Regions from separate parts of the Breoghania sp. JC706 genome, predicted to be linked through region 2. Evidence: riboswitches for the same ligand, from Rfam matches in the RefSeq annotation. Region 2 holds a riboswitch; the other holds the start of a gene.
The links. Region 2 has a riboswitch for thiamine pyrophosphate ahead of V2L18_RS07615 (ABC transporter permease). Riboswitches for the same ligand answer to the same signal wherever they lie in the genome.

Region 1 (3,713 bases), on a different contig from region 2:
GCCGGCGCCGCACTGGGACTGGTCGGGGCATGGCTGACCCTTGGCGGGGGATCCGGTGGCGAGGCAGGCGGGCGCGCGGTCGCGGCGGATCCCGTCATTCCGCAGCTGAGCGCCTACCAGAGCGCGGGCAGGAAGCTGTTCAACGACAATTGCGCCGCCTGCCACGGCGAGAACGCCACGGGCACCGATCAGGGGCCGCCGTTCCTGAACCCGATCTACAAGCCCTCCCACCACGGCGACATGTCGTTCTACATGGCCGCGCAGCGCGGCGTGCGCGCCCACCACTGGCGCTTCGGCGACATGCCCGCCCAGACGCAGATCACCCAGGAAGAGGTGCGCCCGATCATCGCCTATGTGCGGGCCTTGCAGCGGGCGAACGGCATCGACTGACGGTATCCCCCTTCCCTTTTCGGGCGGAACCCGCCTCCTACGCCCGGGCGCGGGCCTCGGCGATGCGGCCGGCGAGTTCGGCGGTCGCGGCCTGCGGATCGTCGGCCATGCAGATGGCGGAGACGACGGCGACCCCGTCCGCCCCCGCCGCGATCAGCTCGCCCACATGTTCCGCCTTGATGCCGCCGATGGCGACCGCCGGCAGGTCGATCTTCTCGCGCACCGTCTTGAAGCCGGACAGGCCGATGGCGTTGCCGGCGTCCGTCTTCGTGGCGGTGCCGCGATAGGGGCCGATGCCGACATAATCGATCGCGCCGAGATCGGAAGCCGCCAGTTCCTCCAGCGAGCCGACGGATAGGCCCAGAAAGACATCGGGACCGATGAGCGCGCGGGCATCGCGCGGGGTCATGTCCTTCTGCCCGATGTGGACGCCCGGCGCCTTCGAGGCGAGCGCCACGTCGATGCGGTCGTTGATGACGAGCGGCACGGAAAACGGTTCCAGCGCCGCCTTCAGCGCGCGGGCAAGCTCGACCAGTTCCCGCGTCTTGGCGAAAGGATCGCGCAGCTGCACGAGCGTCGCCCCGCCGCGTGCCGCCGCCGCCGCCGTTTCCACCACCCCGCGCGCCCCGCATTGCGGCGTGTCGGTGACGAGATAGAGCGAGAGATCGAAGGCGGGACGGGGCATGGCGATACCTTGAGGCTGGGGTACGGGAAGGCTCGGGCGTGAGGGCTCAGACGTGACGCCTCAGGCGGGGCGGATCGTGGCGTTGGCGCGCAGGTCCTCGCCGTCCATCCGGTGGAGTGCGTTGCACAGTCTTGCGGGAATGTCGCCGGGGCCGCCTGAACCGCGCGCGGCGATGCTGCCGGCCGCGCCGTAGACCGCGAGCGCGGCCACGGCGGCCGCGAAGGGATCGGGCGTGACCGCCGCATAGGCGCCGACAAGCCCGCTCAGCGCGCAGCCGACGCCGGTGGACAGCGGCATCAGCTCGTCGCCGCCCTCGATCGCAGCGGTGCGGGTGGCATCGACCACGAAATCGACCTCGCCGGTAATCGCGATGACCGCGCCGGTCGCCTGGGCGAGCGCGCGGCCCGGCCCGACGGCGGCCTGCGAGGAGACCGCGCTGTCCACCCCCTTGGGTGCCGCGCCCGATGCGCCGGCGAGCGCGATGATTTCGGACGCGTTACCGCGGATGACGGCGGGCTTCAGGGAGGCGAGCCTGCGCGCCGTCTCTGTGCGGTAGGGGGTGGCGCCACAGCCCACCGGATCGAGCACCCAGGGCTTGCCGCCTTCCCCTGCCGCTTCGGCCGCGATGACCATGGCGGAGACCCAGGAGGGCGACAGCGTGCCGATGTTGACGACGAGGGCGGAGGCGATCTTGACGAAATCGGCCACCTCCTCTTCCGCGTGCACCATCGCGGGCGAGGCGCCGGCGGCCAGCAGCACGTTGGCCGAAAGCGTCATGGCGACATAGTTGGTGATGTTCTGGACGAGCGGCCCCTGGCTGCGCACCGCATCGCGCAGGCGGCCGGCTTCGTCGAGGGTCGGCAGAGCGGTGTCTGTCATCTGGTCTTTCCCCGTGGGCTTTTCCGGCGGATGGATCTTCCGGGAGGGGAACGCGCGCGACGTGGGCCGCAAATAGCCCTGCCCGACGCTTGCCCTCAATCCCTCCGCCGGCATGATCCGGATCAGGTTCGACGGGTTGGCGAATGCCTCTCAGCCGGCCCCGTGGCAGGCGCGAAACGTTGCGCGGGACGGGACGGCACCCCGTTGAGTCGCACCGGAGTTTAGGCCAACGCGGCGCAAGGGCAAGGGGCAGAAGGGGAAAACGACGGACACCCCCTGCGGACGCCCGCGCCGGCGCGGGCGGGAATTGGGGCTGGCCTCCCGCGCTGCGCTATTCTAAACAGAACCGGTCAGGCCCCGATGCGCGCCTTGCCGGGAAGGCGGCCCCGGGCGCCGACACCGGACAAGCCCCTCTCCGGACACACTGACGATGGATCCCTCCTCAACGACGCAAGCCGACATTGCCAGCCTGTTCGACCGGCTGTCGCGCTCCACCTTCCGCTCCCGCTTCACGCTGAACGCGAAGGACCGCGCCTATGCGCGGGCGAAGGGCCGCGAGACAATCGCGCGCCATGCCGCCGATTTCATCGAAAAGCGCCTTGCCCCGGCCAGGCCCGCCAACGACGGCAAGCAGACGCCGATGCGGGGCCACCCGGTCTTCGTTGCCCAGCACGCAACGGCCACCTGCTGCCGGGGTTGCCTGATGAAGTGGCACGGGATCGAGAAAGGCCGGCCGCTGAGCGAGGCCGAACAGGCCCATGTGGTGGAGGTGGTGATGACCTGGATCATCCGGGACATGAACGACAACACGAACAGGAAGACGAACCGTTGAGCACCGGCACCCCCGCAACCCAGATGCTGAAAAAGGCGAAGGTCGCCTTTCGCACGCACGAATACGATTTTGTGGCCGGCCAGCACCAGATCGGCCTGCACGCGGCAGAGGCCGTGGGCCTGCCGCCGGAACGCGTTCTGAAGACGCTGATGATCGAGGTGGACGGGCGGCCTGCCTGCGCGGTCATCCCGTCGAATGCCAGCCTGTCGATGAAAAGGATAGCGGCGGCGCTGGGCGGCAAGTCGGCCGCGATGATGGACACGGCCAAGGCGGAACGGCTGACCGGCTACCACAAGGGCGGCATCAGCCCCTTCGGCCAGCGAAAGCGCCACCCGACCGTGATCGAGGAAGCGGCGATGGCGCACGAGGAAGTCGTCATCAACGGCGGCAAACGCGGGCTGATGGTGATGCTGGCGCCGAAGGATGCGGTGGAGGTGGTGGGCGCGACGGTGGCGGGGGTTTGTGCGGAGGAGTGAGGGGGGGACGGCCGAGCGCCTTGCCGGCCGGATCTGCGTCCACATCTCCCTTTCCGGGATCACGCCCCGCAGATCCGCGCCGGATCAGTTGTTCTCCGGCGCCGTTTCCGCGTCGAAAGCAAGCAGGGCCACTTTCACGCACGCCCAGAGCGCCGGTGGCAGCACAAGAGCCGTGAGAATCGCAAACAGTAAAAACGAAAATCTGAAATACCCGCCGACGCTCCAGACCAGGAAACTTGACGTCGACAGAATTATCGTATCGACCAAAAGTGTCACTGAAACAAAGGACAGGGTCGATTTCAGATTCAGCACACGAACTGTAGGAACCTGGGATACGGGCGCGTTTCGCTCGCTCATTTTCGTCCCCATGGCAGCCGAAGTCGCTCGGAGAATGCACGCCGGATATGCCCTGCCCTCCTGTCGCTGCGCGGCGCGCCGGATCGGGTCGGGG
Region 2 (3,713 bases):
TGTCGGAATGGTTCTTGACGAAGAGCTTCAGCCCTTCCTCCGGGTGGTTGGTCAGAAACACGGTCGCCGCCTCCACCGCGCGCAGGAAACGCGGCAGGCGGTCGTCGTCGAGCTTGTCCTTGTTGGCGATGTAGATCAGCTCGTCATAGGCCGGCACGCCGTGCTCTTCCGGGTAGATCGCGAAGCCCGGGTTGCCCTCCGCCTCAAGCTGGTTCAGCTCGATGTTGCGATAGGCGCCGACCACCGCATCGACCTGGCCGGAAAGAAGCGCCGGCGTCAGCGCGAAGTTGACGTTGATCATCTCCACGTCGTCCTCCGACAGGCCGACTGTACCGAGCATGGTCGACAGGATCGCGTCCTCAAAGCCCGAGATCGAGAAGCCGATCTTCTTGCCCTTGAGATCCTCAAGCGATTTCACCGGCCCGCTTTTCAGCGCGATCACCGTGTTGAGCGGGGTGGAGATCAGCGTCCCGATGCGCCTGACCGGCAGCCCCTCCTGCACCTGCTCGTAAAGCGTCGGCTGGTAGGAGACCGCGATATCGCCCTGCCCGGCGGCCACGAGACGCGGCGGGGCGGACGGGTCAGCCGGCGTCACCAGTTCCACGTCCAGCCCCTCGGCTTCGAAATATCCGCCCTCCTTGGCCACCACCAGCGGGCCATGGTCGGCATTGACGTACCAGTCGAGCAGCACGGTCAGCTTGTCGGCGGCCTGTGCCGCCCCCCCGGCGAAGGCGGCGGCGAAGGCCAGCGCGGCGAAAGTCGCTTTCATCGATTTCAGCATATGAGGTCTCCTCTCTTTCAATTTTCCCGGTCCGGCCTTCTCAGGCCTGTTCGGATTGCCAGGGCGTCATCGCCCGGGTCGTCTTGTCGACGATCGTGCGAAGAAGAAGCGCCATCGCGGCGAGCAGCACGAGCGCCGCGAACACCATGTCGGCCTGCGCGCGGGCATTCGCCTGCAGCATGACGAAGCCTAACCCTTGCGAGGAGCCGACCCATTCCCCCACGATCGCCCCGATGGGTGCGAAGACGGCGGCGACCCTCAGGCCGGAGCCCAGCGCGGGCAGCGCGGCGGGCACGCGGATCAGCATCAGCGTCTGCCAGGGCGTGGCGCGCACGAGCTTGGCGTAGTCGAGAAGGTCGGGGTCGGTGCGGCGCAGCCCGTCGTAGAAGGCGGAGGTGACGGGAAAGAAGATGATCAGGCTCGCCATGACGATCTTGGAGGCAAGCCCGAAGCCGAACCACAGCACCAAAAGCGGCGCGATGGCAAAGACCGGCAGCGCCTGGCTGACCACCACGACCGGCAGCAGGTAGCGCCGCGCCAGCGGCAGTACCGAAAGCGTCAGCGCCAGCACGACCCCGCCGACGACGCCGAAGACGAGCCCCAGCACCGTCTCGTAGGCCGTGATGCCGGCCTGGTGGAACAGGAAGTCGGCGCGCGCGACCAGCACCTCGGCCACCCGGGAGGGCGGAGGCAGCATGTAGGAGGGCAGCCTCAGGCCGCGCACGGCCAGTTCCCACGCCCCCATGAGCAGGACAGCGGTTACAAGCCCGCGCACGATACGCCGTTGGAATTCAGACATGATCTTCCTTGAGCCGGAGGACCTCAGGCGGTTGCGATTGCCCAGGCGCGGGAAACGGCAGGACCGGGAAAACGGCACACCGCATGGCCCGCCGGTTGCCGGTGTCAATCGACGCCTTGCGAAGGATCAGGAAACCGGAAGGGCGAAATACCGCCCTGCTTGCCACCCCAGTGAGTGTGCCAATGAACAATCCGACGGGCACACCGTTCTCCCGCAACCGGGCGGCATGTCCGAGCTGGGCGCCATACCGGAGTACGGCAGTCTTGAAATCGGTCTGCCGCGCTCTTGCGCAGCATGCAGATGAAACATGGGATCTCCCCGTCCTTGACACCAAAGACCATGGAGACCCGGGAAAATAGGGCTCAGGTTTCCGTCCCTTCGCCGGCATGACCCGGATCAGGTTCGAAGGGTTCGGCCCCTGCCCTCCCGCACTTGTAGCGGATCGGAACTGGCCATCTCAGTTCGCGTTCGCGAACACCCCTCGGAAGTAATGTCAGTGTGGGGCGGTTCGCATGGCAATGCAAGGGGGGCGGCGCGGAGGCCCCTCATGGCAGGCCGAGGCACTCACGACGGGAGCGGCCCTAGCTCTTCGTCCAGGCATCCAGTGCGGTCTGGACGACGCGGTCGCCGGGCGAGCCCTTTTCCAGCGTCAGGATGGCGCGCTTGCCGGTCTCGTAGAGGATCGGAATGTCGATCCAGCCGCGGTCGCGCAGAAGCGCGATGTTGCGTTCCCGCTCGTCCGGAATGGAAGAGAGCGCCACCCAGAAGAAGCCGTCCGCGACACGGACCGAGGCCCCGCGCAGCGCATCGCCGCGCGCCTCCTCGGTGGTCTTCATGATCAGCCCCGGCACCGACGAGATCCCCTTGCCGGCGAAATCCTTCGGCAGGTTGAACTTCAGCTCGATGAGGTGGCTCGCCGGCAGCGTCTTGTCCTGGTTGGGACGGATCGTCAGTTCCACCGCCACGTCACGGCCCGGAATGGTGATCTGGGCCTTGATGACCGTGTCCGACTTGCTCCCGCCGGCCGGCGTTTCCTGCGCCGTCGACCACAGCACCCGGCCCTGCTCGGCCGAGCCGCCGGAACTGGCGTCCGCGCTTTCCTCGTAAAGAATCGCGCGCTGGGCGACCGGCGTCGCCTGCGAGGCGGAAGCCGGAGCCTGGGTATCGGAATTCGCCGCCGCCGGCGCGGTCGCGGCCGCGCTATTGTCCGGCTCGCCGGCCTGGGTCGCGTCCGGCTCGTCGACGGAGGTTTCCGGCTCGCCGCCCTGCGGGGCGACCGTCACCCCATCCTCGGCCGGCGGCACCACACGCGTCGTCGTCACCGCGCGCGCATCGGGCGCGGCCGGCGACCCGTCGTCGTTGAGAAGCCGGGCCGTGTCCTTGCCGCCCTCCGAAGAGGCGGGCTCGTCCGTGCCGGAGGCCGTGTCGCTCGCCTGCGGCGTGTCCGACCCGGAAAACATCGCCAGAATGGAATCGCGCTGGGTGTAGACCACGCTCACCAGCCCGATGAAGACGACGATGGCCACCACCGCCGCGCCGATCATCGGCAGCCGCGAGGGCCGAAGGTCGCGATCGGAATAGCGCGGCATGGTCGAGGCGGTCGGATCCTGCGCGCCGCGCGTCATGGCATCGAGGTCGGAAATCGCATCCCGTCCCCGTCTACCGTTTTCGGGGCCGCCGTTTTGGGGACCACCGTTGCCCGACTTGCCGTTGCCGCGCGGCTCGGTACCCTGTTCCGGCGCCTCCGCCGCGCCGCCGTTGCCGTTGCGCGCCGGCTTCGGTCCCGTCTCGGGTTCATCGTCGAAAATGTCGTCGGCCGCAGGCGGCGTCGGCTCGATCCGTTCCCGCCCGCCCGCATGGCCACCAGCGCGCTCACTTGCGCTCTCACCGGCAGGCGGCTTGGTTGCGGCCGTCTTGCCGCCGTTGCCGACGGGACGTTCCGCTGCGCCCGGCACGACAGGCGGCGCTACAGGGGCTGCAGCCGGCTTTTCCTCCGCCTGACGCTCCGCCCCGCGTCCGCCCTCGTATCCGGGAACCGGTTCCGCTTCGGGCCGCGTCGGCGTGGCGGCGGGCGCCCCGTTCGGCGCAGGCGCCGAGGCAGGGGACGGGGCGGAGGCCGGGGCAGAGGCCGGG

Region 1: linked by a shared signal. The riboswitch ahead of thiM (hydroxyethylthiazole kinase) and the one ahead of V2L18_RS07615 (ABC transporter permease) in region 2 are both predicted to bind thiamine pyrophosphate.

The regions. Positions count from the first base shown of each region.
Region 1 is NZ_JBANCG010000006.1:265,317-269,029, reverse strand. Features, by position in the region: gene V2L18_RS14365 (cytochrome c) at 1-390, shown strand, start outside; gene thiE (thiamine phosphate synthase) at 428-1,075, opposite strand; gene thiM (hydroxyethylthiazole kinase) at 1,136-1,954, opposite strand; TPP riboswitch at 2,037-2,168, opposite strand; gene V2L18_RS14350 (DUF4186 domain-containing protein) at 2,385-2,786, shown strand; gene ybaK (Cys-tRNA(Pro) deacylase) at 2,783-3,262, shown strand; gene V2L18_RS14340 (hypothetical protein) at 3,347-3,619, opposite strand.
Region 2 is NZ_JBANCG010000003.1:379,969-383,681, reverse strand. Features, by position in the region: gene V2L18_RS07620 (ABC transporter substrate-binding protein) at 1-769, opposite strand, end outside; gene V2L18_RS07615 (ABC transporter permease) at 822-1,580, opposite strand; TPP riboswitch at 1,937-2,072, opposite strand; gene V2L18_RS07610 (hypothetical protein) at 2,162-3,713, opposite strand, start outside.